Regions from separate parts of the Oceanibaculum sp. genome, predicted to be linked through region 2. Evidence: predicted binding sites of a transcription regulator. Region 2 holds the regulator's gene; the other holds the start of a gene.

Region 1 (15,725 bases), on a different contig from region 2:
AGGCGGGCATAGCGCCGGAAGGAGGCATCGCCCGGCAGCCAGAAGACGTCCGCATCCTGCCAGCCGGCGCGGGCGAAAAAGGCCGAAATCAGGCCGGCGCGGGAGATGTCCTGAACAGAAGTCACAGGCTCAGTCCTTTCAACCGTTCCGGCCAGTCGCCGCCGCCGGAGAGCGTGGCGCGCCTTCCCTCTGCGACATGCGACAAAGCGATCTCCAGCCGGCGGGCAGGCAGGTAGGGGCCCAGCCGTTCCGGCCATTCGATCAGCGAGACGGCGTCGGCGAAGGCATCCTCGATACCCAACTCGAAGGCCTCCTCCGGGTCTTCCAGCCGGTACAGGTCGAAATGCCAGAGCGACAGCGGCACCGCCCCATCCTCATAGGTCTGGACCAGCGTGAAGGTCGGGCTGGGTACCTCGGTATTCCCGCCGAACAGGGCGCGGATCAGGCCGCGCGCCAGCTCCGTCTTGCCGGCGCCCAGATCGCCCAGTAGCGCCACCACGTCGCCGGTCTTCAGGCGAGGTGCCAGGGCCGCGCCTAGCGCCTGCGTCGCCGCAGCATCGGGCAAGTCGAACCGGGCGATGAGGGGGGCGGTATCGGGCACGCTTCTGTGGGTCCCTGCGACACGGATCATCGGTTCCGGTTGTAGCGATGCGGGACTCGATAGGCAACGGCGCGATATGCCCCTTATCCGCCCGGGGTTGATATGCCGGGCGGCCCCGGCCATCTTTAGCGCCGCATTCCCGTGAGCAAAGATTCGAACGCCATGAGCACTCCTCACAAGACCGATGTTGTCATCATCGGCGCCGGGCCGGTTGGCCTGTTCGCCGTTTTCCAATGCGGCATGTTGGGGTTCCGCTGCCATGTCGTTGATGCGCTGGGCGAGGTTGGCGGGCAATGCGTGGCGCTCTACCCGGAAAAGCCCATCTACGACATTCCCGGATACCCCACCATCGACGCGGCGGACCTGATCGTGAAGCTGGAACAGCAGGCTGCACCCTTCGCGCCGGTCTTCCATCTGGGCGAGGAGGCGACAGGCCTGAAGCGGCTGCCCGATGGCGGCTGGCGGCTAACCACCTCCGCCGGGACGGTGATCGAGGCGGGCGCTGTCATCATCGCGGCGGGCGCGGGCGCTTTCGGGCCGAACCGGCCGCCGATTCCGGGCATCGAGGCCTATGAGGGAAGCTCGGTGCATTACATGGTGAAGCGGCGCGAGGATTTCCGCGGCAAGCGTGTGGTCATCGCCGGCGGCGGCGATTCCGCCGTGGACTGGGCGCTGTCGCTGTCCGATATCGCGAAGGTCATGGTGGTGCACCGGCGGCCGAAATTCCGCGCCGCCTTCGAGAATGTCTGCCGGCTGGAACAGCTGCATGCCGAAGGCGTGCTGGAGCTGGTCGTGCCCTATCAGCTGCAGGGGCTTGAAGGGGCGGACGGCCAGATCACGGCGGTCAATGTCGCCACGCTGGAAGGCACGGTGCGGCGGCTGGAGGCGGACGCGCTGCTGGCCTTCTTCGGCTTGTCCACCGATCTGGGGCCGATTGCGCAATGGCACCTTGAACTGGAGCGGAACCACCTCGTCGTCGATCCGGCCAGCATGGCGACCAGCCAGCCCGGCATCTTCGCCATCGGCGATGTGAATGCCTATCCCGGCAAGCTGAAGCTGATCCTCACCGGCTTTGCCGAGGCGGCGCTGTCGGCGCATGCCATCCATCCGATCCTGCGTCCCGACACGGCGCTGCATTTCGAATATTCGACGACGCGCGGTGTGCCCGGGGGCGCGCCCGGGAGCGTTCCCGCCTAACCGGCGGTCTGCCCCTGCGGTAACGGCTTGTCGCCGGGCAGGCGGACGGTGACCACCGTGCCCTGATCAACCTCGGAGGTCAGGCCGATCTGGCCGCCATGCAGCTCGATCAGGCTCTTCACCAGCGACAGGCCGAGGCCCGCGCCGGTGTCACGCTGGTTCCGGCCGCGCTCGAACTTGCCGAACACGCGCTCCTGGTCTCGGGCGGCGATGCCGACGCCGGTGTCGGCGACGGACAGCAGCAGCGCATCCTCCTCGCGCCGCGCCTCGATCCGCACACTGCCCCCGGCGGGCGTGAATTTCTGCGCATTGCTGACGATGTTGAACATGGCCTGCTTCAGTCGCCGTCCGTCGGCCCGCACGGTGCCGATGCCGTCCGGGCACTCCAGCGCCATCTGCACGCCACGCGTGCGTGCGGCCTCCGTGCTGAGCGTCATCAGCGAGTCCAGCATCTCACGGACATCGACCTCCTCCAGCTCCAGCGTCATGTAGCCGGCCTCGATGCTGGCGAGATCGAGAATGTCGTTCACCAGCGAGATCAGCCGCTGCGATGAGGACAGGATGGCCTGGCTGTATTCGCGCTGGCGGTCGTTCAGCGGCCCGAAATAGCCCTGGTCGAGGATTTCCGAGAAGCCGACGATGGCGTTCAGCGGCGTGCGCAGCTCGTAGGAGACATTGGCGACAAACTCGTTCTTCAGCCGGTCAGCCTCTTCCAGCGCCTCGTTGCGTTCCAGCAGGGCGCGTTCGACGCGGTAGGAATCGGTCACGTCGAGGTAGGAGAACAGCGTCGCCCCGTCAGGCAGCGGCACATGGGCATAGTCGATGGCCGTGCCGTCCGCCCGGATCAGCCGCTCGGTCCAGCTGCGCCGCTCGCCCAGCCGTTCGATTTCCCGGCCCCTGTAGGCCTCCCAGGACTCGAAGCTGTGCAGCGGCCGGGTCATTTCCAGGAAATCGGCATAATGCGGCTGCTGGTCCAGCTGATCGGCCGGCAGCTGCCAGATCCGGGCATAGGCCGGGTTCCACAGTTTCAGCCGGGCATCACCGCCATAGACGGCAATGCCTTCGTAGAGATTGTCCAGCGTCTCGCGCTGGACGGCGTTCAGCGTGTTGAAGTTGCGTTCCAGCGCCAGCCGGTCGGTCACATCCTCGTCGGCGAACACCAGCCCGCCGAACGGGTGCGGCGCGGTCACCCGCCGGATGGTGCGCTCGTCCGGCAGGTGCAGCAGCTCCTCCTCGGGGTCGAGCAGCGAGGTGATGCGGCGTTCGATGGCGCGCACCATGGCCTTGAAGTCGGTCACTTCCGGCAGCCAGCGGCGCTCTCGCAGCGCGTCCATCACCTCGGCGATGGAGGGCTCGCCGGACAGAAAGCGCTCTTCCAGCCCCCACAGGCTGGCATAGGCGGCATTGAAGAATTTCAGCCGCTTGTCGGGGCCGAAGATGCTGATCGCGACCTGCAGGTTCTCCAGCACCGCGTCATGGGCGGCGATGTGGCGCTCCAGCTCGGACTGGGCATTGTCCAGCGCGCTGGCGTCGGTCAGGTAGCCAGCGCTGCCAGCGCCGTCCTCGCGCGGCAATTCGCTGAATTCCAGAAGGGCGCGCTGCTCTCCGGTGGCAACATAGCGGCTGGCCGATTGCGGGTGCCCGCTGCGTATCGCCCGGCGCACCAGATCCGCGCCGGTATCACTTGCCGACGGGCCGCCGATTTCCAGATCCTCGCCGCCGCCGGAGGCTTCCTGCAGCGTGCGATAGGCCGGATTGGCCCAGACGATGCGTCCCGCCGCATCGCGCCGCCAGAGTGGGATCGGTACGGCCTCGGCGACAGCGGCCACATCGGCGGCGTCCCGCAGGCCGGACAGCGTCTGGTGCAGCCGGAAATACCGCCAGCCCAGCAGCAACAGGGCCAGCAGAAGAATGCCGGCTATGAACCATGGCAACAGGGTCATGCCGGCACTCTAAAGGATGTTCCGGGCTTAGGGAATCGCCCGCGGATGACGATACCGCATGGATTTATGCGGCGGCGCGCACTCCGGCGGCGCGGACCTTCTCCGGCACATGGCTTTCGAACTGCTTGAAATTGGCCTCGAAGCGACCGCGCAGATCGTGCGCTGTGCTGTCATAGGCCCCCTTGTCCGCCCAGGTCTGGCGCGGGTCGAGCACGTCCGTCGGCACGTCCGGGCAGTTCTCCGGCACCAGCAGGCCGAAATTCGGGTCCTGCCGGACGCCGGACTGGGCCAGCGTGCCGTTCAGCGCGGCCGCCACCATGGCGCGGGTATAGGCGATTTTCATGCGCTCGCCGACGCCGGCCTTGCCGCCGCTCCAGCCGGTGTTCACCAGCCAGCATTTTGCGCCGTGCCTGGCGATACGGTCGCGCAGCATCTCGGCATAGACGATCGGGTGGCGCGGCATGAAGGGCGCGCCGAAGCAGGTGGAGAAGGTGGCCTGCGGCTCGCTGCCCAGCCCCTTCTCGGTGCCGGCGACGCGCGCGGTATAGCCGGACAGGAAGTGATACATCGCCTGTTCCGGCGTCAGCTGGCTGATCGGCGGCAGCACGCCGAAGGCATCAGCAGTCAGCATGACCACATTGTCGGGATGCCCGCCGGTGCCGTCCAGGCTCATGTTCGGGATGAACTCGATGGGGTAGGAGGCGCGGGTATTCTCGGTCAGGCTGGCATCGTTCAGGTCGAGATGCCGGGTCTCCGGGTCGAACACCACATTCTCCAGGATGGTGCCGAAACGCTCCGTGGTGGCGTAGATCTCCGGCTCCGCCTCGCGCGACAGGCGGATCACCTTGGCGTAGCAGCCGCCCTCGAAATTGAACACGCCATTGTCCGACCAGCCATGCTCGTCATCGCCGATCAGGGTGCGGGTGGAATCCGCCGACAGGGTGGTCTTGCCCGTGCCCGACAGGCCGAAGAAGATCGCCACATCACCGCGCTGGCCGATATTGGCCGAACAATGCATCGGCAGCACGCCGCGCGCCGGCAGCAGGTAGTTCAGCAGGGTGAAGACCGACTTCTTGATCTCGCCGGCGTAGGAGGTGCCGCCGATCAGCACGATCCGCTTCGCCATATCGACCAGGATGAAGGTCTCCGAGGCAAGGCCGTCGGCAGCGCCGCGGCCCATCAGGTTCGGCACGTTCAGGATGGTGAATTGCGGCTCGAAATGGGCCAGCTCCTCGCGCTTCGGCTGGATGAACATGTTGCGCGCGAACAGATTGTGCCAGGCGGTCTCGGTGATGACCCGGACCGGCAGCCGGTAGGCTGGATCGGCCCCGGCGAAGCAATCCTGCACGAACACCTCGCGGTTCTGCAGATAGGCCAGCGCCCGGCCCAGCATGATGTCGAACCGTGCCTGGTCGATCGGCTTGTTCACCTCGCCCCAGTTGATATCGCCGCGTGAGCCCGGCTCATCGACGAAGAACTTGTCCTTGGGCGCGCGGCCAGTGTGCTTGCCGGTGTTGGTGATCAGTGCGCCGCCAGCACCCAGCACGGCCTCGCCGCGCCGGATCGCCGCTTCGTAGAGCGCAGCCGTTGCAAGGTTCCAGTGGGCGGCCTTCAGGTTCACGAGGTCGTGGGTGTCGAGGCCATGCTTGCTGGCCGGGGTGCCGGTGATCTGCACGGTGGGTTTCCTCCGGTTATTTTTATCGCGTGACCTTTAACGGCCATCGCTTATGGGCGTTTCATGAGAGATAGCGGGGCCGCGCATCGGCTGGCAACCATATTGTATGCAGCGGCTGATATATGCCCGCTCAGGTGGCGCGCGCCCGCTTCACCAGCCGCACCAGGGCCGCGCGGGCGCGTTCCGCATCGCTGGGCGCGTTTTCGCCGAAAGCCGCGAAATCCAGCCGGTCGACAGCGCCGCCGCTCCTGATGTCGATGCCTTCCGGGTCGATGCCGGTCATCCGCCAGCCTGTACCATCGAGGCCGAGCAGCTTGGCTGCATAGAGGTCCAGCGCGTCGGCATGGTCCTCGTTCATGTGCGCAACGATCTCCGCCTCGGCGGCCGCGAGGGCGGCGTGCGGCGCGGCATCGAACAGCAGTTCGTCCGCCTCGATCCAGTGGATGCGGCCGAATCCGGCGACCAGATGGGCGCGCGCCACCTCCATGCGGTAGAGGTTGAAATCCTTGAACCCGGCATAGAAGGCGGCCGAGGGGTGGCGGGCGACATAGCGCGCCAGCAGGGTCTCGTCCGCAAGCGGCGTGACGTGCCCCTGCAAGGTGACGCGCGCGCCGGTCAGCGGTTCGTCGAGGCCGGTCGTGCCATCGATCAGCAGCGAGGCGCGCGGATCTCCCTTCAGATTCTTGGTATGGTCCGCCAGGTCGGAGAGCAGCAGCAGGGGACAGGCCGCATGGTCCGTCGCCAGCAGCACCAGCGAGGCATAGGGCCAGCCCTCCGCGCCATTCAGCGCAGTTCCGAGGACGGCGCGGTCACAGGACCGCACCAGCCGCCGGGCGGTGTCGCCCGGCGTTTCGGTCGTGTTGTCAGTGGGTGTGGCTCTTGCCATGACCCGCCTTGCTGCCATCGGCGCCGATCGGCATCACCTCGGCCGTCACCTTCACCTTGCCGGCATTGCTGTAGGTCAGCACCAGCTCGAACGTCTCGCCGGGGACCAGCTGTTTCTTCAGGCCCATCAGCATGATGTGCAGGCCGCCCGGCTGGAAGACGACCGGCGTGCCCGGCTCGACATCCACGCCACCCTCGACCTGGCGCATGCGCATCACGCCGTTTTCCATCAGGTGGGTGTGAATCTCGACGCGCGCGGCCACATCGGAGGCAGCATCGATCAGCCGGTCCGCCTTCGCCGTGTCGTTGGTCAGGGTCATGTAGGCTGCACCGTTCTTGGCGCCGGGCGGGGTCGCGCGCGCCCAGACATTGGTGGCTTCGACATGCTTGTCATGGGCAACCGCCAGCGGCGCGGCCGCGATCAGGGCGAGGGCGAAAATCATAAAACCGGGAAGGAAACGCATGGGGCACCTTTGAGCGTGTTGTCGTCAGCTATTGAGCAAGATTGCCGAAAGCTCTCATCCCGGCAATCGGTCAAAGCGCCGCATCGGGGAAGGTTTATTTAAAATGCCTTCTGGTAACTTTATGCGGCATTGCCTAAATCCGGTCATTATTATTGCGCAAAAGGCAGGACGCCGGACCGCTATCCCAGTATGGTTTGGCTCAATGCAGTTCGTACCGGAATGGTCCGGTACGCGCGTGACCTTGGCAGCGCGCATCGAATAGGGGAATGCGACAGTGGCTCAAACGATTGCCCTGGTCGATGACGACCAGAATATCCTGACTTCGGTCCAGATGTCCCTGGAGGCCGAGGGGTTTGACGTACGCACCTATGCGGATGGCGAGGAGGCGTTGCTGGGTATCAGCCAGCGCCCGGTCGATCTTGCCGTTCTCGACATCAAGATGCCCCGCATGGATGGCATGGAACTGCTGTCCAAGCTGCGCAAGAAGACGGCGATGCCGGTCATCTTCCTGACCTCGAAGGATGATGAGGTGGATGAGGTGCTGGGCCTGCGCATGGGGGCCGACGACTACATCACCAAGCCGTTCTCGCAACGCCTGCTGATCGAGCGCATCCGCGCCCTGCTGCGCCGCCAGGAGCTGGCGCAGGATACCGGCGAGCAGAGCAAGGAGAATGTGATCGTGCGCGGCGAGCTGGTGCTCGACCCGCGCCGCCACATGTGCACCTGGAAGGGCGACCCGGTCAATCTGACGGTGACGGAGTTCCTGATCCTGAAGGCGCTGTCGCAGCGCCCCGGCCATGTGAAGAGCCGCGATCAGCTGATGGACGCGGCCTATGGCGAATCGATCTATGTCGATGACCGCACCATCGACAGCCACATCAAACGCCTGCGCAAGAAGTTCAAGGTGGTGGACGACGATTTCCAGGAGATCGAGACGCTGTATGGCGTTGGCTACCGGTACCGTGAAGGCTGAATCCCGGCGATGCGGGCGGAGATGTGGGCCGGTAGTAGGGCGGCAGGCGGACCAGGCCGATGACGACACATGCAGCGGCGGATGAGGTGCCGGAGGAAAAGGCGCAGCAGGAGCAGATAGCCTCGCGGCGGCCCGGCACAGATGATCTGTCGGTCGCGGAGGTGGCGACGCGGCTGCGCCGCCGCCGGAAATGGCTGGTCTCGCCGCTGACCCTGCGCATCATGGCGATCAACCTGCTGGCCCTGGCGATGCTGGTGGGCGGCGTGCTCTATGTGGATGAATATCGCCGCAGCCTGATCGTCGCCGAATTACAGAATATGCGGTTGCAGGCCGAGCTGCTGGCCGGCGCGCTGGGCGCCAGCATCGTGCAGAATGTCGGTGACGATTCCGTCGTCATGTCGCCCGATCTGGCACGCCAGCTGGTCCGGCGGTTCGAGCCGCCGCCCGGCGTTCGCATACGCGTCTTCCTGCCGACCGGCGAGATGGCGGCCGACAGCCGGATGCTGCGCGGGCCTTATGGTGTGGTGCAGATCGAGCCGCTGCCACCGATTGGCGCGCGCCCCAGCCTGGGCGAGCAGGCGCTGAACGCGGTGTATGACTGGATCGTCGGCTGGCTGCCGTCGGACGAGCGGCTGCCGCCCTATCTGGAAGCGCCGCTGCAGACCGCCCCCGACTATCCGGAGGTAGTGGAGGCGCTGCAGGGTGAGGCCGCCTATGCCCGCCGACGCCTGCCCGACGGGCGCATGCATCTATCGGTGGCGGTGCCGGTGCAGAGCTATCGCCAGGTGCTTGGCGCGCTGGTCATCAGCGGTACCGACAAGGGCATTGAAGAGAATATCCGGGCGGTCCGGCTGGACATCATGAAGGTGTTCGCGCTGGTGTTCGCCGTGACGGCCCTCTTGTCCTTCTATCTGGCGCGCACCATCACGCGGCCCATCGAGCGGCTGGCGGCTGCGGCCGAACGGCTGCGGCTCGGCATGAACCGGCAGCACAAGATCCCGGACTTCCGCAAGCGCCGCGACGAGATCGGCGAGCTGTCCGGCACGCTGATCGCCATGACCGACGCGCTGTGGCAGCGGCTGGACGCCATCGAGCGCTTCGCCGCCGACGTGTCGCACGAGATCAAGAATCCGCTGACCAGCCTGCGCAGCGCGGTGGAAACCGCCTCGCGAGTGAAGGATGCCGAGCGGCAGCAGAAGCTGATGGCGGTCATCCTGGACGATGTGAAGCGGCTGGACCGGCTGATCTCCGACATCTCCGACGCCTCGCGTCTCGATTCCGAACTGTCCCGGGCCGACATGGAAACGGTGGATGTCGGTGTCATGCTGAGCACGCTGGTCGGCATCTATACCGCCGTGCCGAAGGAGGATGGCCCGCGCTTCAAGGTCAAGGTTCCATCTGGCGACAAGCTGCTGGTGAAGGGGCTGGAATCCCGGCTGGGGCAGGTGGTGCGCAACCTCGTCACCAACGCCATCAGCTTCTCCCCGCCCGGCGGCATGATCGCGGTCAGCGGCAGCCGGCAGGGCAATAATGTGGTGTTCACGGTCGAGGATGAGGGGCCGGGTATTCCGGAGAACAAGCTGGGCGACATCTTCAACCGTTTCTACACGGAACGGCCGAAGGGCGAGCGGTTCGGCACCCATTCCGGCCTTGGCCTGTCGATCTCCAAGCAGATCGTGGACGCCCATGGCGGCACGATCACGGCGGAGAACCGCAAGGATGCGGACGGCAAGGTGCTGGGTGCCCGCTTCACCGTGCGGCTGCCCAAGCAGTAATCTCATGCTGGTCCACGCCACGACCATCGTCCTTGGTGGCCGCGCCGTCCTGCTGTGCGGCGCGCCCGGCAGCGGCAAGTCCGATCTGGCACTGCGCGCCATCGATGCCGGTGCGGTGTTGCTGGCTGACGATCAGACCGCGCTTTCCGCCGAACGGGGAAGTCTGGTCGCGCGCTGCCCGGAGACAATACGCGGGCGGCTGGAGGTGCGCGGCCTCGGCATCGTCGATCTGCCCTGGCGCGACGCGGTGCCAGTCGGGCTCGCGGTCGATCTGGTGCCGCCGGAGGCGGTGGAGCGGTTGCCGGGCGCGGCGGAGCAGAGCTGGCTAGGCATTTCCATACCGCTGCTGCGGCTGGCGCCTTTCGAGGCGTCCTCGGTGGTTAAGCTTCGGCTTGCGGTGGCGCGCCTGAAGGGCGAATAATGCTCGGCTCATGAGCGATCTGGCCCCCTTTCCCGCTGCGGCGGATGCGATCACCGACCGGGTTGTCCTGGTGACGGGCCTGTCCGGCGCTGGCCGCACGGCCTGCCTGAAGGCGCTGGAGGATATCGGCTACGAGGCCATCGACAATCTTCCCATCGGCCTGCTGCAGCTGCTGCTGGACGGGGCGGGGGAGCCGGGTGGCATCCGCCGGCCGCTGGCTATCGGCGTGGATATCCGGACCCGCGACTTCGAGGCGGACCGGCTGGCCGCGCTGATCGATGCGGCGCACGGTGCGGCCCTCGGGCGGTGTACGCGCGACATAAGGCTGCTGTTCCTCGATTGCGATGACGAGGTGCTGGCCCGGCGTTTCACCGAGACACGGCGCCGCCATCCGCTGGCCGCCGACCGGCCGGTGATGGATGGCATAAGGCTGGAGCGCCAGCGCATCGCGCCGCTGAAGGAGCGCGCCGACCAGGTGATCGACACCAGCGCGCTGGCGCCGGGCGATTTGCGCCGCCGGCTGTGGACGGAATATGCGCTCGACCCGCGCCATGGCGTGACGCTGACCGTACTGTCCTTCTCCTACCGCGAGGGGTTGCCACGCGAGGCGGACCTGGTGTTCGATGTGCGCTTCCTGAAGAATCCGCATTATGACGCGGCGCTCAGGCCGCTCGACGGGCGCGCGCCGGCAGTGGCGCGCTATGTCGAGGGGGATGCCGGGTTCCCTCCTTTCTTCGAACGGCTGACGGCGATGCTGGAACCGCTCTTGCCGCGCTACTACGAAGAGGGCAAAAGCTATCTGACGATCGCGCTGGGTTGCACTGGCGGCCGGCACCGGTCGGTCTATGTCGCCGAGAGGCTGGCGGCATGGCTGCGCGAGGCGGGGCAGCAGGTAATCCTGGTGCATCGCGACATGGAAAAGTGGGAGAGCCGCCAGAAGAGCGGCCTTTCGACGGGTGAGGCACAAACAAGCGAAAAGGAAAGCCCATGATTGGCATGGTGCTCGTGACCCACGGCCGACTGGCCGTCGAATTCATCGCCGCGCTGGAACATGTGGTCGGCAAGCAGCAGCAGGTGGCCGCTGTCTGCATCGGGCCGGATGACGACATGGAGCAGCGCCGGCAGGAGATCCTCGACAAGGTCGGCGAGGTCGATGGCGGGTCCGGCGTGGTGGTGCTGACCGACATGTTCGGTGGCACGCCGTCCAACCTTGCCATCTCGATCATCGACAAGGCGCGGATCGAGGTGATCGCCGGCGTGAACCTGCCGATGCTGATCAAGCTGGCCAGCGTGCGCGGCACGGAAAACCTGGCCAAGGCCGTGGAAAGCGCGCAGGAGGCAGGCTGCAAGTACATCAATGTCGCCTCCAAGCTGCTGGCCGGGGAAATTTCGTGAGTGCAGACGAGGCGCTGCACCGCAGCGTGACCATCGTGAACAAGCGCGGCCTGCACGCCCGCGCCGCCGCCAAATTCGTGAAGCTGAGCGAGACCTTCGACGCCGATATCCGCGTCGCCAAGGGCGGGGTGGAAGTGTCGGGCCTGTCGATCATGGGGCTGATGATGCTGGCCGCCGCGCCGGGCTGCAGCATCGCGATCACCACCAGCGGCCCGGATGCCGCCACGGCGATGGCGGCGCTCGAACAACTCGTCGCCGACAAGTTCGGCGAGGAGTAACGTTTTCATAACCATATAAAGATATCTTTATCCTTGCTGCGACGCCGGGCCTCTGCTATAGCCCGGCGCGACAGCATATTTCCGACTTTTTCGCCCTTTTAGGAGACAGCCGCGATGGGTTCCTTCACCGACTATAAAGTCGCCGATATCAAGCTGGCCGATTGGGGCCGCCGCGAGATCAACATCGCCGAGACCGAGATGCCCGGCCTGATGGCGCTGCGCGAGGAATACGGCAACGCCAAGCCGCTGGCTGGTGCCCGCATCGTCGGCTGCCTGCACATGACGATCCAGACCGCCGTGCTGATCGAGACGCTGACCCATCTGGGCGCCTCCATCCGCTGGTCGTCCTGCAACATCTATTCGACCCAGGATCAGGCTGCCGCGGCCATCGCCGCCGCCGGCATCCCGGTCTTTGCCTGGAAGGGCGAGACCGAGGAGGAGTTCTGGTGGTGTATCGAGCAGACCGTGAAGGGCCCGGATGGCTGGACCCCGAACATGATCCTCGACGATGGCGGCGACCTGACCGTGCTGATGCACGACAAGTATCCCGAAATGCTGAAGGATGTGCGCGGCCTGTCGGAGGAGACCACGACCGGCGTGCACCGCCTGTATGAGATGCAGAAGAAGGGCACGCTGAAGGTTCCGGCCATCAACGTGAATGACAGCGTCACCAAGTCGAAGTTCGACAATCTCTATGGTTGCCGCGAGAGCCTGGTGGACGGCATCCGCCGCGCCACCGACGTGATGATGTCGGGCAAGGTTGCCGTGGTCTGCGGCTATGGCGATGTCGGCAAGGGCTCGGCCGCCAGCCTGCGCAACGCCGGCGCCCGCGTCATGGTCACCGAGATCGACCCGATCTGTGCCCTGCAGGCGGCGATGGAAGGCTATCAGGTCGTGACGATGGAGGATGCTGCCCCGCAGGCCGACATCTTCGTCACCGCGACCGGCAACAAGGACGTCATCACGCTGGACCATATGCGCCAGATGAAGGATCGGGCCATCGTCTGCAATATCGGCCATTTCGACACCGAGATTCAGATCGGCGCCCTGTCCAACTACAAGTGGGAAGAGGTGAAGCCGCAGGTCGATGAGGTGGTCTTCCCCGATGGCAAGCGTCTGATCGTGCTGTCCAAGGGCCGGCTCGTGAATCTGGGCAATGCCACGGGCCATCCCAGCTTCGTGATGAGCGCCTCCTTCACCAACCAAGTGCTGGCGCAGCTGGAGCTGTGGAAGAACCACGCGAACTACGAGCGCAAGGTCTATGTACTGCCGAAGCACCTGGACGAGAAGGTGGCCGCGCTGCACCTCGCCAAGGTTGGTGCGAAGCTGACCAAGCTGAGCGCCGATCAGGCCGCCTATATCGGCGTCGAGGACAAGGGCCCGTTCAAGCCGGACCAGTATCGCTACTGATCCTGGCGAAGGGGACAAAGGAGGGCCGGCTCACAGCCGGCCCTTCGTCTTTTGGGCATCAGTGCAGGCTGAGGCTCACATTGGCGTGGCGCAGCGAGCCCGGCGTGATGAGCCTGGCCGATCCGACCGTGACCGAGTGCAGCTTGCCGTCCAGCTTGCCCTGCCAGAAATCCAGGAAGCGCCGCAGCACCGGGTAGGATGGGGCCATGTCATATTCCTGCCAGATGAAGCTTTGCAGCAGCCCCGGATGGTCGGGCAGGTGATACAGGATCTCGGCGGTGGTCAGGCGGTAGCCATCAAGCTGTCGGATCAGTCCGCTCATCGGCAAAAGTCTCCCGTGTCGCTGGAAAAAGTTTGCGGAAAAATTTGCGTCCCTGTCGTTTTTCTGTAACTGTGCCGCCGGCTTGTGGCGTCGGCAATAAAAATGTTGTAAATCAATAACTTGTTAGCAGGCCGCCGAGAGTGCTAACAGTTCCAGGCCCCACCCACGAAGCGCTTGCGCAGAATCCGCACCGACTCATTCCATTGCGCGCCTTGACAGGGAAAATTCACTTTCCTATGTGTCTGGCACTCATCGGGGGAGAGTGCTAACGGGGCCTGTGTGCCCGGTTCCTTCCCTCCGGGAGCTGCAAATTCAGTCATTTCCACGCGGCACCAATGCCCGCGTGTCATTGAGGAGGGCTACCCATATGAAGTTTCGGCCTCTGCACGATCGCGTGCTGGTCCGTCGGCTGGAGTCCGAGGAGAAGACCGCCGGCGGTATCATCATTCCGGACACCGCCAAGGAAAAGCCGATGGAAGGCGAAGTGATCGCCGTCGGCCCGGGCGCCAAGAATGAGCAGGGTGTTGTCAGCCCGCTGGATGTGAAGGCGGGTGACCGCGTGCTGTTCGGCAAGTGGTCCGGCACCGAGGTGAAGGTCGACGGCCAGGAGCTGTTGATCATGAAGGAAAGCGACATCATGGGCGTCATCGAAGGCGCCGCGAAGGGCAAGAAGGCCGCCTGAGGCGCCTCTCCCGGTCGCTCAATCCAATCCAATTGAAGGAAGACATACATGGCTGCCAAGGAAGTTAAGTTCAGCAGCGAAGCCCGCACCAAGATGCTGCGCGGCGTCGATATTCTGGCTGATGCAGTGAAGGTCACGCTGGGTCCGAAGGGCCGCAACGTCGTGATCGAGAAGTCGTTCGGTGCGCCGCGCATCACCAAGGACGGCGTCTCCGTCGCCAAGGAGATCGAGCTGTCGGACAAGTTCGAGAACATGGGCGCCCAGATGGTGCGCGAAGTGGCCTCGAAGACCAACGACGTCGCCGGTGACGGCACCACCACCGCCACCGTGCTGGCCCAGGCCATCGTGCGCGAGGGCAACAAGTCGGTTGCCGCCGGCATGAACCCGATGGACCTGAAGCGCGGCATCGACCTCGCCGTCGCCGCCGTCGTCGAGGACCTGAAGAAGCGCTCCAAGAAGATCGCCACCTCCGCCGAGGTTGCCCAGGTCGGCACCATCTCGGCCAATGGCGAGCGCGAGATCGGCGAGATGATCGCCAAGGCGATGGAGAAGGTCGGCAACGAGGGTGTGATCACCGTCGAAGAGGCGAAGAGCCTGGAGACCGAGCTGGAAGTCGTCGAGGGCATGCAGTTCGACCGCGGCTACCTGTCGCCGTACTTCGTCACCAACGCCGACAAGATGAACGCCGAGCTGGAGAGCCCGTTCATCCTGCTGCATGAGAAGAAGCTGTCCAGCCTGCAGCCGATGCTGCCGGTGCTGGAGGCTGTCGTGCAGTCCGGCAAGCCGCTGCTGATCATCGCCGAGGACGTCGAGGGCGAGGCCCTGGCCACCCTGGTGGTGAACAAGCTGCGCGGTGGCCTGAAGGTCGCGGCGGTGAAGGCGCCGGGCTTCGGCGATCGCCGCAAGGCCATGCTGGAGGACATCGCCATCCTGACCGGTGGCCAGGTCATCTCCGAAGACATCGGCATCAAGCTTGAGACCGTCTCGCTCGAAATGCTGGGCAAGGCCAAGCGCGTGCTGATCACCAAGGAAGAGACCACCATCGTCGATGGTGCCGGCAAGAAGAAGGACATCGAGGGCCGCGTCACGCAGATCCGCGCGCAGATCGAGGAGACCTCCTCGGACTACGACCGCGAGAAGCTGCAGGAGCGTCTGGCGAAGCTGGCTGGCGGCGTTGCCGTCATCCGCGTCGGCGGTGCCTCCGAGGTCGAGGTGAAGGAGCGCAAGGACCGCGTCGACGACGCGATGCATGCGACCCGTGCCGCTGTCGAGGAAGGCGTGGTTCCGGGCGGCGGTGTCGCCCTGCTGCACGCGCTGAAGGTGCTCGACAAGGTGAAGCCGGGCAATGACGACCAGCGCGTCGGCGTGGACATCGTGCGCCGCGCGATCCAGGCCCCGGCCAAGCAGATCGCCGCGAACGCCGGCATGGACGGCGGCGTGGTTGTCGGCAAGCTGCTGGAATCGACCGACTCCAGCTGGGGCTTCGACGCCCAGACCGGTGAGTACAAGGACCTGGTGAAGGCCGGCATCATCGACCCGACCAAGGTCGTGCGTACCGCCCTGCAGGATGCGGCCTCGGTCGCCTCGCTGCTCATCACCACCGAGGCGATGGTCGCCGACAAGCCGGAGAAGAAGGCCCCGGCCGGCGCTCCGGACATGGGTGGCATGGGTGGCATGGGCGGCATGGACTTCTAAGTCCGGCCT
Region 2 (15,725 bases):
AGACGCCATGTTCCCCGGGGTGCTGACCCCGGAGGACATGGGCATTTCGATAGCGTAACGGAATGTGCCGTTCGCGGTCATCGGTTTCAGGCCGACTTCTTGCGGTCCTCGTCGTCCACTTCCTCGAAGTCGGCATCGACGACCTTGTCATCGCCCTTGGCCGTAGTGTCGCCGCCAGCGGCATCGCCGCCGGACGCACCGCCATCGCCAGCGCCACCATCCTGCTGGGCCTTGTACATGGCCTCACCCAGCTTCATGGCGGACTGCGCCAGCTTCTCGGTCTTCTCCTTGATGACCGCGGCGTCGTCGCCGCCCATGACTTCCTTCAGCGCGGCGATGTCGGCCTCGATCGCCGACTTCTCCTCGGCGCCGATATGGCTGCCATGCTCGGCCAGGTTCTTTTCGGTCGTGTGCACCAGCGACTCGGCATGGTTGCGGGCTTCCACGGCTTCGCGCCGCTTCTTGTCCTCGGCGGCGTTTGCCTCGGCATCCTTCACCATCTGCTCGATATCGGCGTCGGACAGACCGCCCGAGGCCTGGATGCGGATGGCCTGCTCCTTGTTGGTCGCCTTGTCCTTGGCCGAGACATTCACGATGCCGTTGGCGTCGATGTCGAAGGTGACCTCGATCTGCGGAATGCCGCGCGGCGCCGTCGGAATGCCGACCAGGTCGAACTGGCCCAGCATCTTGTTGTCCGCTGCCATCTCGCGCTCGCCCTGGAATACGCGGATGGTCACCGCAGTCTGGTTGTCCTCGGCGGTCGAGAAGACCTGGCTCTTCTTCGTCGGGATCGTGGTGTTGCGGTCGATCAGGCGGGTGAACACGCCGCCAAGCGTCTCGATGCCCAGCGACAGCGGGGTCACGTCGAGCAGCAGGACGTCCTTCACCTCGCCTTTCAGCACGGCGCCCTGGATGGCGGCACCGACGGCGACCACCTCGTCCGGGTTCACGCCGCGATGCGGCTCACGACCGAAGAAGTTCTTCACCGTCTCCAGGATCTTCGGCATGCGGGTCATGCCGCCGACCATGATGACCTCGTCCACCTCGCCGGCGGAGATGCCGGCATCTTTCAGCGCCGCCTTGCAGGGCTCGATGGTGCGCTTCACCAGATCATCGACCAGCGCTTCCAGCTTGGCGCGGGACAGCTTCATGGTCAGATGCTTCGGGCCCGACTGGTCGGCGGTGATGAAGGGCAGGTTGATCTCGGTTTCGGTCGTGCTGGACAGCTCGATCTTCGCCTTCTCGGCGGCTTCCTTCAGCCGCTGCAGCGCCATCTTGTCGCCGCGCAGGTCGATGCCGGATTCCTTCTTAAACTCGTCGGCCAGGTACTGGATGACCCGGCTGTCGAAATCCTCGCCACCCAGGAAGGTGTCGCCGTTGGTGGACTTCACCTCGAACACGCCGTCGCCGATCTCCAGGATCGACACGTCGAAGGTGCCGCCGCCAAGGTCATAGACCGCGACGATGCCGCTGCCCTTCTTCTCCAGACCATAGGCCAGCGCGGCGGCGGTCGGTTCGTTGATGATGCGCAGCACTTCCAGCCCGGCGATCTTGCCGGCGTCCTTGGTGGCCTGGCGCTGGGCGTCGTTGAAATAGGCCGGCACGGTGATGACCGCCTGGGTGACCTTCTCGCCCAGATGGTTCTCCGCGGTTTCCTTCATCTTCTGCAGGATGAAGGCGCTGACCTCGCTCGGGCTATACTTCTTGTCACGGCTTTCGACCCAGGCATCGCCATTGTCCGCCTTCACGATCTTGTAGGGGACGAGGCCCTTGTCCTTCTCCACCATCGGGTCGTCGATCCGGCGGCCGACAAGGCGCTTGATCGCGAACAGGGTGTTTTCCGGATTGGTCACGGCCTGGCGCTTCGCCGGCAGGCCGACAAGGCGCTCGCCGCTCTCGGTGAAGGCGACCATCGACGGCGTGGTGCGCATACCTTCCGCGTTCTCGATGACGCGGGCATTGCCGCCTTCCATCACGGCGACGCAGGAATTGGTCGTACCAAGGTCAATGCCGATAACTTTGGACATGCTCTATTTCCTTTCTTCAGCAGGGCTCACTCGGCCCGTCAAGGCACCGGTCGGAGCCCCCTATTGGGATGGGGTTAAGCTGACCTGACGGAACTGCAAGGGTATATAGGCAGCGAAACTTGGTGCTGCAACGGTGAAAATCCGCCAATTCGGGCACGAAAAACGGCAAAAAGGCACATGATCGTCTCTGCGAGCTACCGAACCGACATCCCGGCCTTCCATGGCGACTGGTTCCAGATGCGCCTGCGTGCCGGCTATTGCCTGGTCGCCAGCCCCTATGGCGGAAAGCCCTACCGGGTGGCGCTGACGGCGGAGGCGGTGGACGGCTTCGTGTTCTGGACGCGCAATGCCGGCCCCTTCCTGCCAGCGCTGGAAGAGGTACAGGCGTGCGGCATGCCCTTCATCGTCCAGTACACCGCCACCGGCTATGGCCGCGCGCTGGAACGCGCCACGCTGCCGGCCGAGGGCGCCATCGCGCAGATGCGCACGCTGGCGGACGTCTATGGCAGGCGTTCGGTGGTCTGGCGCTACGACCCCATCCTGTTTGCGGGTGGAATGGATGCCGACTGGCACCGCGCCAATTTCCGCCGGATGGCCGCTGCGCTGGCCGGCACGGTGGACGAGGCGGTGGTCTCCATCCTCTCGCCCTACCGCAAGGCGGCACGCAATCTGAACCGCATGACCCAGCGCACCGGCCTTGCCTGGCAGGTGCCGGGCCCGGGCCAGTCCGCCGCCTTGCTGGCCGATCTGGCGGAGATCGCGGAAGGTTGCGGCATGCGCCTGACCCTGTGCGCCCAGCCTGACCGGCTGACGGCGGGTGTGTCGCCCGCCGCCTGTATCGATGCCGTGCGCCTGTCGGATATCGCGGGGCGGGATATCACCGCCCGCACGAAGGGCAACCGTCCGGGCTGCCTGTGCGCCGAATCGCGGGATATCGGCGCCTATGATACCTGCCCGCATGGCTGTGCCTATTGCTATGCGGTTGCCGATCACGACAAGGCGCGCAGCACCCACCGGGCGCACGACCCGGCGGCGGAGAGCCTGTCGCCGATGGGAATGTAGCTCAGGCCGAGGTATCGACGCGCCCGGCCGCCTTCGCCTCGCCCTTGGCGACGCCGACCATGGCGGCCTTCAGCAGCCGGTCATGGATGACATAGCCCGGCTGCAGCAGCTGCACGACGGTGCCGGCGGGATGGCCGCTGTTCTCCACCTCGAACATGGCCTGATGGTAGTTGTAGTCGAAGGGGTCACCCGGTTCCGGCGCCACCCGGCGCACGCCATGCTTCTCCAGCGCGGCCAGCAGGGTGCGCTCGGTCATCTCCACGCCTTCCATCAGCGCCTTCACGGCAGGCTCGTGCGCGGCCTCGGCCGGCACGGAAGAAAGGGCGCGGCGCAGATCGTCGGCCACGCCGGCCACGTCCCCGGCGAAATTGGCGATGCCGAACTTGCGGTCCTGCTCGCGGTCGCGCTCTGCACGCTTGCGCACATTCTCGGTCTCGGCGACGGCACGCAGCAGCTTGTCGCGGGTCTCCGCCAGCTCCTGGGCCAGCGCGCGGGTGGCGGCGTCGATGTCCATCGACTCCGCTTCCTCGCCGACGCCGACCTCGTCCAGCGTCTCCTGCGACTCGGTGCCAGAAGCGGTCTCGGGGGCGGTCACCTCCGGTTCCTGGGTGTCTGAGGCATCGTTCTGCGGCTTGGTATTCTGGGTCATGGCTTGCTGCTAGCTTCCGGTTCTTCGGTCTGTCGTCGGGTTCATTTACCCTATCATGCGGCCAATGATCTTGGCCGTGTAATCGACCATCGGGATGATGCGGGCGTAGTTCATGCGGGTCGGGCCGATGACGCCAATGGCGCCCAGCACCTGCTCACGGCTGTTGGCATAGGGGGCGACGATCATCGAGCAGCCGGCCAGGCCGAACAGCTCGTTCTCGGACCCGATGAAAATCTGCACCCCCTCGCCCTTGTTGGTGGCTTCCAGGAGGCGCATCAGGCTTTCCTTGGTTTCCAGCGTCTGGAACAGGGTGCGGATACGCTCCAGATCCTCCAGCGCGGTCACGTCCTCCAGCAGACGGGCCTGGCCGCGCACGATCAGGTAGCCGGCATCGTCGCCGCCGGTCCAGGTCGCCAGCCCAGCCTCCACCACCTTCTGCGACAGCGCATCCAGCTGGGCGCGGTGCTGTTCCAGCTCGTGCTGGATGAACAGCTTGGCCTCCTCGATGGTGCGGCCGTTCAGACGGGCATTCACGTAATTGCCAGCCTCCATCAGTGCCGAGGGCGGCAGGCCGGCGGGCAGCTCGATCACGCGGTTCTCGACCATGCCATTGTCGGACACCATGACGACCAGCGCCCGGTTCGGCCCCAGGCTGACGAACTCCATATGCTTCAGCCGGTCATCCTGCTTCGGCGCCATGACCAGGCCGGCGCAGTTCGCCAGGCCGGACAGGGTGGTGGTCGCCTGTTCCAGCACGTCACCGTAGGACCGGCCGAGGGCCGCGCACTTCGCCTCGATGGCGGTGCGCTCATTCTCGGTCAGCCGGCCAACCTCCAGCAGCCCGTTCACGAACATGCGCAGGCCGGCCTCGGTCGGCAGGCGGCCGGCCGAGGTGTGCGGCGCGAAGAGCAACCCGGCCTCTTCCAGGTCGGACATCACATTGCGGATCGTCGCCGGCGACAGCGCCAGATCGAGCCGGCGCGACAGGGTGCGCGAGCCGACCGGTTCGCCGGTTTCCATATAGGCATCGACGATAAGGCGGAATATCTCCCGCGACCTCTCATTCAGCTTGGTGACGGCTGACATCGGTGAAGGCGTTGAAATTCCGTACAAATCCATTTGCTTTCGGGTTGTTCGAAGCCTTCCGAATCTAGGTACGCCCTGGCACAGCGTCAATGTGTCCTCGACGCAGCGCGCGCAGGGGGCTAGCTTGCGCGCCGAAATGCGAACCAGCCATCCCCATGGAGGATACCATGCGACCTTCGGGCCGCGCGCCGGACCAGATGCGCGCCGTTACCCTGGAACCGGGCGCCAGCAAGTACGCAGAAGGCTCCTGCCTTGCCCGGTTCGGCGACACGCATGTGCTGTGCGCCGCCTCCATCGAGGACCGGGTGCCGCCCTTCCTGCGCAATACCGGCAAGGGCTGGGTGACGGCGGAATACGGCATGTTGCCGCGTTCCACCCACACCCGCACCGACCGCGAGGCGGCCAAGGGCAAGCAGAGCGGCCGCACCCAGGAAATCCAGCGGCTGATCGGCCGCTCGCTGCGCGCCATCGTCGATCTGGAAAAGCTGGGCGAGATCACCATCAAGGTCGATTGCGACGTGCTGCAGGCCGATGGCGGCACCCGTACGGCGGCGATCACCGGCGCCTATGTGGCGCTGCATCAGGCCTGCCAGCACCTGCAGAAGCTGGGCATGGTTAAGGCGCTGCCCTTCACCGATTCTGTGGGCGCCATCTCCTGCGGCATCTACAAGGGCCAGCCGGTGCTGGACCTCGACTATGCCGAGGATTCCGACTGCGATGCCGATGCCAATTTCGTGCTGACCGGCACCGGCGGCATCGTGGAGGTGCAGGGCACCGCCGAGGGCGCGCCTTTCAGCCAGGCGCAGCTGGGCGAGCTGCTGGACCTCGCCAATAAGGGCATCGGCGAGCTGGCCCTCCTGCAGCGCAAGGCGCTGGGACTGGACTGAGCCATGGCGCGCCGGTTCACCGAGGGCAAGCTGGTCATCGCCAGCCATAATCCGGGCAAGGTGCGGGAGATCGGCGATCTGCTGCGCCCCTTCTCGGTTGAGGTGGTCTCCGCTGGCGATCTCGGCATCTCCGAGCCGGAGGAGACCGGCCTGACCTTCCGCGCCAATGCCGAACTGAAGGCCCGGCATTCGGCGGAAGCCTCCGGCCTGCCGGCGCTGGCCGACGATTCCGGCCTTGCGGTCACCGCGCTGAACGGCGATCCCGGCATCTATTCGGCGCGCTGGGCCGGCCCGTCGAAGGATTTCGGTTTTGCCATGCGCAAGGTCGAGGACGCGCTGGCCGGCAAGACGGACCGGTCGGCCCGCTTCGTCTGCGCGCTGGCGCTGGCCTGGCCGGATGGCCATGTCGAGATTTTCGAGGGCACGGTCGAGGGCGACCTCGTCTGGCCGCCGCGCGGCGACAAGGGCTTCGGCTATGACCCGATGTTCCGTCCGGCGGGTCAACCCACGGGCGAAACCCTGACCTATGGCGAGATCGACCCGGATCAGAAGCACGCGACCAGCCACCGGGCGGCGGCGTTCCGGCAGCTGGTCGAGGCCTGCTTCAAGGCCTGACACATGACCGCGCCGGACAATCTGGCGGTCTATGTCCACTGGCCGTTCTGCCGGTCGAAATGCCCCTATTGCGACTTCAATTCCCATGTCTCCGCCAGCATCGATCATGCGCGCTGGCGGGCCGCCTTGCTGCGCGAGATCGACCATTATGCCGACCGCACGCCGGGACGCATTGTCACCTCGGTCTTCTTCGGTGGCGGCACGCCCTCGCTGATGGAGCCGGCGACGGCGGCGGCAGTGATCGAGCATATCGGCAAGCGCTGGCGCCTCGATAAGGGTGTGGAGATCACGCTGGAGGCCAACCCGACCTCGGTGGAGGCGGCATTGCTGGCCGGGTTCCGCAACGCCGGGGTGAACCGCGTCTCGCTGGGCGTGCAGGCGCTGAACGATGCCGACCTGAAGTTCCTGGGCCGCGAGCATTCGGCGCGCGAGGCGCTGGAAGCGGTCGATATCGCCGCCCGCCTGTTCGATCGTTTCAGTTTCGATCTGATCTATGCCCGGCCCGGCCAGACGGTGGCGGCCTGGGAGGCCGAGCTGCGCCAGGCGCTGTCCCATGCGGTCGGCCATATATCCGCCTATCAGCTGACCATCGAGGAGGGCACGCCCTTCCATCTGCGCCATGCGCGCGGTGAGTTCCGTATTCCCGACGAGGATACCGGTGCCGCCCTCTATGAGGCGACGCAAGATCTGCTGGAACAGGCCGGCCTGCCTTCCTACGAGATTTCCAACCATGCACGGCCGGGCGAGGAATCGCGGCACAACCTCGCCTATTGGCGCTATGTCGACTATGTCGGCATCGGCCCCGGCGCGCATGGCAGGCTGACCATAGACGGCGAAAAGCTGGCGACCCGCCAGCACCGCGCGCCGCAGATATGGCTGGAACGGGTGGAGCGCGACGGCAACGCGACACAGGCCGAGCTGCCGGTGTCGGTCGAGGAGCGGCTGACCGAGATGCTGATGATGGGGCTGCGCACGGTGGAAGGCGTGCCGGTGGAGCGCTTCATCCGCGAGACCGGCCAGCCGCTGGAATCGGCGCTGGATTCTACCCGCCTTGCCCGGCTGACTGAAGGTGGTTTCCTGATTACCGATGCCGCCGGCCTGCGCGCCACTGCCGAGGGCCGTCAGCGGCTTAACGCCCTGCTGCCGGCGCTGCTGGGCTGAAACTCTACCGTCCCCTTTTTACCGTCCGGGCGCAACGCGGCGGTAGCTGAGCGCCTCGGCGATCTGGATACGGCCCACCTGCTCCACCCCGGCAAGGTCAGCCAGCGTGCGGGCCACGCGCAGCACCCGGTGATAGCCGCGCGCCGACAGCTTCATGCGCTCCGCCGCCTCGGTCAGCAGCGCCTTGCCGGCGGCATCGGGTGTCGCGACCTCCTCCAGCAGCGTGCCATCGGCCTGCGCGTTCACCCTGATTTCCGTGCCGTCATAGCGCGCCCGCTGAACCGCCCGCGCCGCCGCGATGCGCGCCGCCACCTCCGCCGATCCCTCGCGCGGGCTGGGCAGCGCCAGATCGGCGGGGCTGACCGCCGGTACCTCGACATGCAGGTCGATGCGGTCGAACAGCGGGCCGGAAATCTTCGACTGGTAGTCCAGCGCACAGCGCGGCGCGCGCCCGCAGGTCAGCGACGGATCGTCGAGATGGCCGCAGCGGCAGGGATTCATCGCGGCCACCAGCTGCACCCGTGCCGGATAGGTCACATGCGCATTGGCGCGGGCGACGACGGCGCGGCCGGATTCGAGCGGTTGCCGCAGGGATTCGAGGGTGCCGCGCGCGAATTCGGGGAGTTCATCTAAAAATAACACGCCATTGTGGGCCAGACTGATCTCCCCCGGCTTCGCCCTTATGCCGCCGCCGACCAGGGCGGGCAGCGAGGCGGAATGATGCGGGTCGCGGAAGGGTCGCCGCCGTCGCATCCGCCCACCCTCCAGATGGCCGGCGATGGAATGGATCATGCTGACCTCCAGCGCCTCCGCCGGGTCGAGCGGCGGCAGCAGGCCCGGCAGGCGTTGCGCCAGCATCGACTTGCCGGAACCGGGCGGGCCGATCATCAAGAGGTTGTGGCCGCCGGCCGCCGCCACCTCCAGCGCGCGCTTCGCCGTCTCCTGCCCCTTGATGTCGCGCAGATCGGGATAGCGCTCCTCCTCCGCGGCCAGTCTGGCCTCGGGCGGAGTCAGCACCTGCGTTCCCTTGAAATGGTTGATGAGCGAGAGCAGCGTCGGCGCGGCCAGAATCTCGATGCGCCCGGCCCAGGCCGCCTCGCCGCCGCAGGCCGCCGGGCAGATCAGCCCGCGATCCTCCGCACTGGCGCCGATGGCGGCGGGCAGCACCCCGGCGACGGATGTTATGGAGCCGTCCAGCCCCAGCTCGCCCAGCACGGTGTAGCCGGCGATTTCCTCGCCCGGCAGCACGCCCATGGCGACCAGCAGCCCGACCGCGATGGGCAGGTCGAAATGGCTACCTTCCTTCAGCAGGTCGGCGGGGGCGAGGTTGACCGTGATGCGCTTGGGCGGCAGGGCCAGACCCATGGCGCCAAGGGCGGCGCGCACCCGCTCCCGGCTTTCGCCGACCGCCTTGTCCGGCAGTCCGACGATGGTGAAGGCGGGCAGGCCGGCCGCCATCTGCACCTGGACATCGACCGGCAGCACCTCGATGCCCTGGAACGCGACCGTGTTGACCCGCGCGACCATCCGCCCTCCCCGCTGCTACCTGCGATGGTATGGGGTGGACAGAGTTCGGGCCAGAAGAAAGTTTGCAGGTGTCAAATATACCCTCGCCCCGGAAGGGGAGAGGGATGTCGAGGCTTGGCGAGGAACGAGCCTAGCCGAGGCTGGGTGAGGGGAGATTGGCACTGTCCTTGGCCTTACCCCCTCACCCAGCTCCGCCTAGTTCGCTCCGCTCACAAGGCTACACAACCCTCTCCCCCAAGGGGGCGAGGGTCTTTAAATATGGCAGGAAACCAGCTTTTAAGCCGAAGCAACCCCGGTGCGGCCGGTCAGCTTGCCCTCGATGGCGTCCCAGATCTTCGCTTCCAGGCTGACGCTGTCATAGCGCCCGATCTCCTGCAGGCCGGTCGGCGAGGTGACGTTGATCTCGGTCAGGTAATCGCCGATCACGTCGATGCCGACGAACAGCAGCCCGCGCTCGCGCAGGGCCGGGCCGATGGCGGCGCAGATGTCGCGCTCGCGGCTGGTCAGCTCGCTCTTCACCGCCTGGCCGCCGGCATGCATGTTGGCGCGCGCCTCGCCCTCGGCGGGGATGCGGTTGATGGCGCCCGCCGGCTCGCCGTCGATCAGGATGATGCGCTTGTCGCCCTGGCGGATTTCCGGCAGGTAGCGCTGCACGATGACCGGCTCGCGGTAGAGCTGGGTGAAGGTTTCCAGCAGCGCAGAGAGATTCTCGTCATCCGGCTTCAGGTGAAACACGCCGGCCCCGCCATTGCCGAACAGCGGCTTCACGATGATGTCCTTGTGCTCCGCCCGGAAGGCCAGGATCTCCCGGCGGTCGGTGGTGATCAGCGTCGGCGGCATCAGCTCGGCGAAATGGGTGACGAACAGCTTTTCCGGCGCGTTGCGGACATGCACGGGGTCGTTCACCACCAGCGTCTGCGGATGCACATGCTCCAGAATGTGGGTGGTGGTGATGTAGCTCATATCGAAGGGCGGGTCCTGGCGCAGCAGCACCACATCGACGGTGGCGAGGTCGATGCTCTCCGCGTCGCCCAGCGTGGCGTGGTTGCCCTTCTCGCGCCGCACGGTCAGAGGCCGGGCGCGGGCGATGGCGCGGTTGCCCTTCAGCGACAGGTCCTGCGGCGTGTAGTGGAACAGCGCGTGGCCCCGGCGCTGGGCTTCCAGCGCCAGCACAAAGGTGCTGTCGGCGTCGATGTTGATCGGCTCGATCGGGTCCATCTGGATGGCGACGGCAAGGCTCATGGCCGGCATAACTCCCAAAGAGGAATGGTTTTGCCGGCACTATAGCGGTGCTTGTCCGGCCGCCCAAACGCTAGTTGAGACGCCCCCGCCAGGCCTGTAGCAGGGCCGCCGCCTCATGCCGCTCCTCACTGGATGGGGCCAGTTCGACGAAGCGCTCCAGCGCCTCGATGGCTGCCCCCATCCGTTCCAGCCGGGCGTTGACCAGTGCCGCCTCGCGCCACAGCGGCACATGGTCGGGCGCGAATAGCAGCATGCGGTCGATGACCGACAGCGCGCGCTCGAACGCGCCCTGCCGGACCGACCGCAGCAGGATATTGTTTTGCAGGCGTAACAGAATGTCGCGGTCGGTCACCGGTTCATAATAATCCGGCAGCAGGCCGGCATCCTGTCCGGCGATGGCGGTCAGCAGCTGGCGCAGATCGACCGCCTCCAGCATCCGCCCGCCATTGAACGGGTCAAGAATGGCGCGCCCGCCAGCGGCCTGCAGGCGGACCAGGAAATGGCCGGGAAAGTTCAGCCCCTCGGCCTGCCAGCCCTGGCTGCGCGCGGCATGGATATAGAGGATGCCGAGTGCCACCGGCAGGCCGCGCCGGCGCTCGATCACGCGCATCAGGTTGGCGTTCTGCATGTCGTCATAGGTGAGATCGTCGCCGCGATAGCCGAAGCGCTCGGCCATCACCGCGCTAAGCGTCCCGGCGCAGCCGGCGATATCGCTGTTCCGGCTGGCGGCGGTCCCGTGGAGCGCGTCCGCCAGTTCGCCCAGATGCTGGCGGTACCAGCCAAAGCCGACGCCGGGTCGGTCGAAGCTGGCCAGCGCCAGGGCGGCACCGGCAAGGTCCAGAGGCGCTGTGCCAGCCCCGGCGAGGCCGGCAAGGAGGGCGTGCGCTTCCGTGCCGTCCGCCATCGTCTATTGCAGCGGCACGCGCTGGATCGGCGCCGATTGCGTGGAAGGCGCCGGCTCGATGCGCGGCGCGGGCTCGGACTGCGCAGGGGCCGTGGCCGGCACGGGGCCGCTTTCCGGTGCGCTGGACGGCGTGCGTATCTGCGGATCACCCTTCAGCAGCACATGGTTCACGACCTTGTTGACGCCGCTGATGTTGCGGGCGTGGTTGATCACACGCTCCAGCTCCTCGCGGCTGACCGCCACGCCCATCAGATAGACGATGCTGTGGATGGTCTCGACGCTGTAGTTGATGGCGTTGATCTGGCTGTCGAACAGCAGCTTGCTACGCAGCTGCGTGCTGATCCACACATCGGTGGCATAGCTGCCGCCGCGCGAGCCTTCCTCGCCATCGACGCGGATTTCGTTGATCACCTCGCGCACGCCCTGGACCTGCCAGACCAGCCGCACGGCCTCCACCCGATCCTCCGCCTTCGGCACAATGCCGGTTAGCAGCACGCGGCCGTTGGAGACCGACAGGCCGACACGGCGCATCATCTCGATGTCCTTCTCGAACCACAGCCGGTTGATCTGCGCGCGGATGCCGGTGTCGTTGGCAGCGGTGTTCAGCCCGCCCTCCTGCTGCGCGGCAACGCCAGCGGTCGCCCCTGCGCCCACCGCGACGCCAAGCGGCGTGCAGGCGGAGAGGACCGGGACAGAAAGGGCGAAAAGCAGGGAAAGCAGCAGGAAACGAGAGCGGATCATGGAGTCTGTGGTTCCCGAATCGGCGCGTGGGACGGTGATGGGCGGCACTGTGCTTCTGAAATGTCGCAGAAAAAGGGCTGTCTTGCAGCCGGTAAGATTGTGGCAGCTATCCGTCCTCCCGCCAGGCATCCCGGATGTGGCGGGGCAGCAGTCCGCCATCCAGCAGCATGGCGTCGAAACGCAGCGCCAGCCGCTCCCCGTCCGCCTGGCGCTGGGCGAACCAGCCGAGCGCGCGCAGGATGCGCCGGCGCTGGTCCCGGCCGATGGCGTCGGCGGCGTCCTCCAGCGTTCCGCGCCGCTTCACCTCGACGGCGACCAGCGTATTGCCGCGCCGGGCGACGATGTCGATCTCGCCGACCGGGGTCCGCAGGTCGCGCGCCAGGATGCGGTAGCCCTTCAGCCGCAGCAGCCAGAGGCAGAGCGTCTCCGCCGCGATACCCCTGCGCCGTGCCTGCTGGCGATCCTGCCGGCTGCGGGGCTTCATCCTTTCTCCCCGGCGCTTTCCCCGTCTCTCTCCTGGGCGAGTTCGAGGGCGCGGGCATAGACCTGTTTGCGCGGCAGGCCGGTCTCCCCGGTCACCAGGGCGGCGGCATCGCGCGTGCTGTTGCCGGCAAGGGCGCGGCGCAGGGCCGCATCCAGCGTATCGGCGCTGGCTTCCTGTTCCGCCGGCGCGCCGACCACAATGACGATCTCGCCCTTGGGCGGGCCGGCCTCGGCGTAATGCGCGGCCAGCGCGGAGAGCGGATCGCGCCGCACCTCCTCGAACAGCTTGGTCAGTTCGCGGGCGACAGCACCGGGGCGGTCGCCCAGCACGGCCGCCATGTCGGCGAGGCTGGCGGCGAGGCGCGGCCCGGATTCGTAGAACACCAGCGTTGCCGGCACACCGACCAGTTCGCCCAGCGCGGTGCGCCGGGCGCCGGATTTCGGCGGCAGGAATCCAGCGAACAGGAAACGGTCGGTCGGCAGCCCGGCCAGCACCAGCGCCGCCAGCAGCGCCGAGGGGCCGGGGGCAGCGGTGACAGCCAGCCCGGCTTCCGCCGCGTCGCGCACCAGCTTGTAGCCGGGGTCGGAGATCAGCGGCGTGCCGGCATCGCTGACCAGCGCCACCGCCTTGCCCTGCCGCACCGCGTCCAGCAGGGTCGGGCGAACCTTATCGGCATTGTGGTCGTTATAGGCGATAAGCGGACGCTTCAGGCCGAAGGCGGACAGCAGCTTGCCGGTGACCCTGGTATCCTCGCAGGCCACCAGATCGGCGGAGGCGAGAATGTCGCGGGCACGCATGGTAAGATCGCCCAGGTTTCCGATCGGCGTGGCGACGATGTAGAGTGCCGGCGTCAGCGACGCGGCCGATGTGATTTTACGGTCGGTCTGGGAGCGCGACATGGGTTTACCGATGGCAGCTTGGAGAAACAGGTGTTTGGCCTTTCTACGCTAAAGCGTCGCGGCGTGCCGCAAAAGCATGTCACCAGCCGGGCGATTCTTCTCATCTGCGCGCTGGCCCTGCCGCTGCTGGCCGGCTGTGGCGGGTCGCGGGGCGGAGGCGGCAGCACTGAAAGCGGGCCGGTCGTTGCCACGCCCGCCCCCTCTGCGCCGGCGGTACCGCAGACCGCCACCCAGGGGCCATTGTCCACCGTTCCGGCCGCGCCGTCGCTGATCCCGCCGCCGGTCCGCGCGCCCGGCGACAAGATCAAGGTCGCCATCCTTCTGCCGCTGAGCGGCCCGGAGGCGCGCATCGGCCAGTCGCTGCTGAATGCGGCGCAGCTGGCCCTGTTCGATGTGGCCGATGCCGATTTCCAGCTGCGCCCCTATGATACGGGCGGCGATCCGATGGAGGCCGGCACGGTGGCGCAGCAGGCGCTGGCCGATGGCGCGGAAGTCATTCTGGGGCCGCTGTTTGCCGCGGCGACAACGGCGGTCGCCCCGCATGCGCATCAGGCGGGCGTGCCGGTCCTCAGCTTCTCGAATGACGAGGCGGTCGCTGACCGGGGCATCTTCGTGCTGGGCTTCCTGCCGCGCGACCAGGTGGCGCGGGTGGTGCGCTACGCCACAGCGCAGGGCATCACGCGCTTTGCCGCGCTGGCCCCTGACACGCCCTATGGCCGGACGGTCACGCGCGCGCTGCAGGACACGACGCAGGGCGCCGGCGCGGCGACTGTGCGCGCCACCCTGTACAATCCCGGCACCGGCGATTTCACCGCGATTGCCCGGCAGTTCGCCGATTACGACCAGCGCAAGCGCGCGCTGGCGGGAGAGAAGGCCAGGCTCGCCGGGCGCGACGACGAGGCCTCGAAGCGCGCACTGGCGCGGCTGGAGCGGATGGAAACGGTGGAAGAACTGCCCTATCAGGCGGTGCTGCTGCCGGATGCCGGCCAGCGGCTGCGCAGCCTGGCGCCGATGCTGGCCTATTTCGATGTCGATCACCGCAAGGTGCGGATGCTGGGCACCACCCTGTGGGAAGACCCGTCGATTGCCGGCGAGCCGACGCTGGCCGGCGGCTGGTATGCGGCCCCGGCCTCCGATGTGCGGACCAGCTTCGAGGAGCGCTATCAGCAGGCCTTCGGCAGCCGCCCGCCGCTGGTGGCCGGGCTGGCCTATGACGCCACCGCGCTGATGGCGCTGCTGTCGCGCGACCGCGACCAGCCGGATTTCAGCCTGGAAACGCTGACCTCGCCGGAAGGCTTCGCCGGGGTGAACGGCATCTTCCGGCTGAAGCCGGACGGGCTGAACGAGCGCGGCCTCGCGGTCTATGAGATCAATAATGGCCAGCGCCGCGTCATCGATCCGGCACCGCAGAGCTTCCAGCCGCTCATCAACTAGAGGTCAGACGACGTTCAGTTCCAGGATCGGTTCGTCGCGGGCGAAGCGCTCATAGCCGAACCGGGTCAGGTCGATGCTGCGGTAGCCGCCCTGCAGGATCAGCTCGGCGACGGCGCGGCCGACCGCCGGGCTTTGCTGCAGCCCATGGCCGGAGAAGCCGTTGGCGAAAACCAGGTTTGCGATCTCCGGATGGCGCCCGACGATGCCGTTCTGATCGACGATGTTGTAGTCGTAATGCCCGGCCCAGGCGCCGGTCAGCTTGATCGCCTCGAAGGCGGGTACCCGTTCGGCAAGCGACGGCCAGACCGTCTCCTCGAACAGATCGTATTCGACTTCCAGATCGTCGGAATCGGGGTCGCGGTCCTCGGGCGGAGAGACGCCGCCGATGAAGCCCTTGCCCTCCGGCCGGAAATAGACCCCGGACGGGTCGATGGTCAGCGGCGCCAGCGGCTCGATCGGCGTACGGCAGTCGAACACATAGACGAAGCGCTTCTTGGGCACGACAGGCAGGGCGATGCCGGCCAGCGCCGCCACCCGGCCGGCCTGGGCGCCGGCGGCATTCACCATCGTTCCGCAGGCGAGACGACCGCCCTCGCGCAGGGTGACGGCGGTAATCCGCCCGGCGTCGCGCTCAATGCCGGTCACCTCGTCCTTCAGATAGACCGCCCCCAGCGAGCGCGCCTTTCGCTTGAAGGCCTGCAGCAGGGTGAAGGGATCGAACCAGCCCTCGTCGCGCACTCCAAGGCAGCCGAGTGCGATGCCCTCCAGGCTGAGCCAGGGGAAGCGCCGCGCCAGCTCCGCCGGTTCCAGCAGCACCGTGCCTTCAACACCCTCGGCGCGCTGGGTGGCGTGGTTTCGCTCCAGGATCGGGCGGCCGGTCTCGCTCGCCAGGAACAGGTAGCCGCCCTCGACGAAATGGATATCGGGCCGGTCGCCCTCGACCTCCAGCAGCTCCGGCACCTGTTTCAGGAAAGTCGCGCCGAACCGGCCGATGGCGATATTCTCCG

The links. Region 2 encodes HrcA, which represses chaperone genes, less so after heat shock. Its sites were predicted from a motif close to GTTAGCACTCNCCNNNGGNGAGTGCTAAC; they were not measured.
Region 1: groES (co-chaperone GroES) is a predicted target of HrcA. The motif match lies at 13,581-13,609, and genes of this name have one in related genera.

What each region holds. Positions count from the first base shown of each region.
Region 1 is NZ_JAKUSO010000003.1:177,018-192,742, forward strand. Features, by position in the region: gene MK313_RS02360 (aminoglycoside phosphotransferase family protein) at 1-125, opposite strand, end outside; gene tsaE (tRNA (adenosine(37)-N6)-threonylcarbamoyltransferase complex ATPase subunit type 1 TsaE) at 122-601, opposite strand; gene MK313_RS02370 (NAD(P)/FAD-dependent oxidoreductase) at 764-1,798, shown strand; gene MK313_RS02375 (sensor histidine kinase) at 1,795-3,741, opposite strand; gene MK313_RS02380 (phosphoenolpyruvate carboxykinase) at 3,806-5,416, opposite strand; gene MK313_RS02385 (HugZ family protein) at 5,547-6,302, opposite strand; gene MK313_RS02390 (copper chaperone PCu(A)C) at 6,280-6,765, opposite strand; gene MK313_RS02395 (response regulator transcription factor) at 7,040-7,738, shown strand; gene MK313_RS02400 (stimulus-sensing domain-containing protein) at 7,798-9,513, shown strand; gene MK313_RS02405 (HPr kinase/phosphorylase) at 9,518-9,934, shown strand; gene rapZ (RNase adapter RapZ) at 9,945-10,925, shown strand; gene MK313_RS02415 (PTS sugar transporter subunit IIA) at 10,922-11,329, shown strand; gene MK313_RS02420 (HPr family phosphocarrier protein) at 11,326-11,607, shown strand; gene ahcY (adenosylhomocysteinase) at 11,722-13,017, shown strand; gene MK313_RS02430 (usg protein) at 13,076-13,339, opposite strand; gene groES (co-chaperone GroES) at 13,707-14,021, shown strand; gene groL (chaperonin GroEL) at 14,070-15,716, shown strand.
Region 2 is NZ_JAKUSO010000004.1:54,878-70,602, forward strand. Features, by position in the region: gene dnaK (molecular chaperone DnaK) at 87-2,027, opposite strand; gene MK313_RS02750 (DUF1848 domain-containing protein) at 2,205-3,089, shown strand; gene grpE (nucleotide exchange factor GrpE) at 3,091-3,738, opposite strand; gene hrcA (heat-inducible transcriptional repressor HrcA) at 3,784-4,824, opposite strand; gene rph (ribonuclease PH) at 4,992-5,711, shown strand; gene rdgB (RdgB/HAM1 family non-canonical purine NTP pyrophosphatase) at 5,715-6,326, shown strand; gene hemW (radical SAM family heme chaperone HemW) at 6,330-7,487, shown strand; gene MK313_RS02780 (YifB family Mg chelatase-like AAA ATPase) at 7,506-9,014, opposite strand; gene gshB (glutathione synthase) at 9,291-10,256, opposite strand; gene MK313_RS02790 (SirB1 family protein) at 10,327-11,160, opposite strand; gene MK313_RS02795 (BON domain-containing protein) at 11,164-11,901, opposite strand; gene MK313_RS02800 (YraN family protein) at 12,008-12,385, opposite strand; gene rsmI (16S rRNA (cytidine(1402)-2'-O)-methyltransferase) at 12,382-13,284, opposite strand; gene MK313_RS02810 (penicillin-binding protein activator) at 13,315-14,718, shown strand; gene MK313_RS02815 (NAD(P)/FAD-dependent oxidoreductase) at 14,722-15,725, opposite strand, start outside.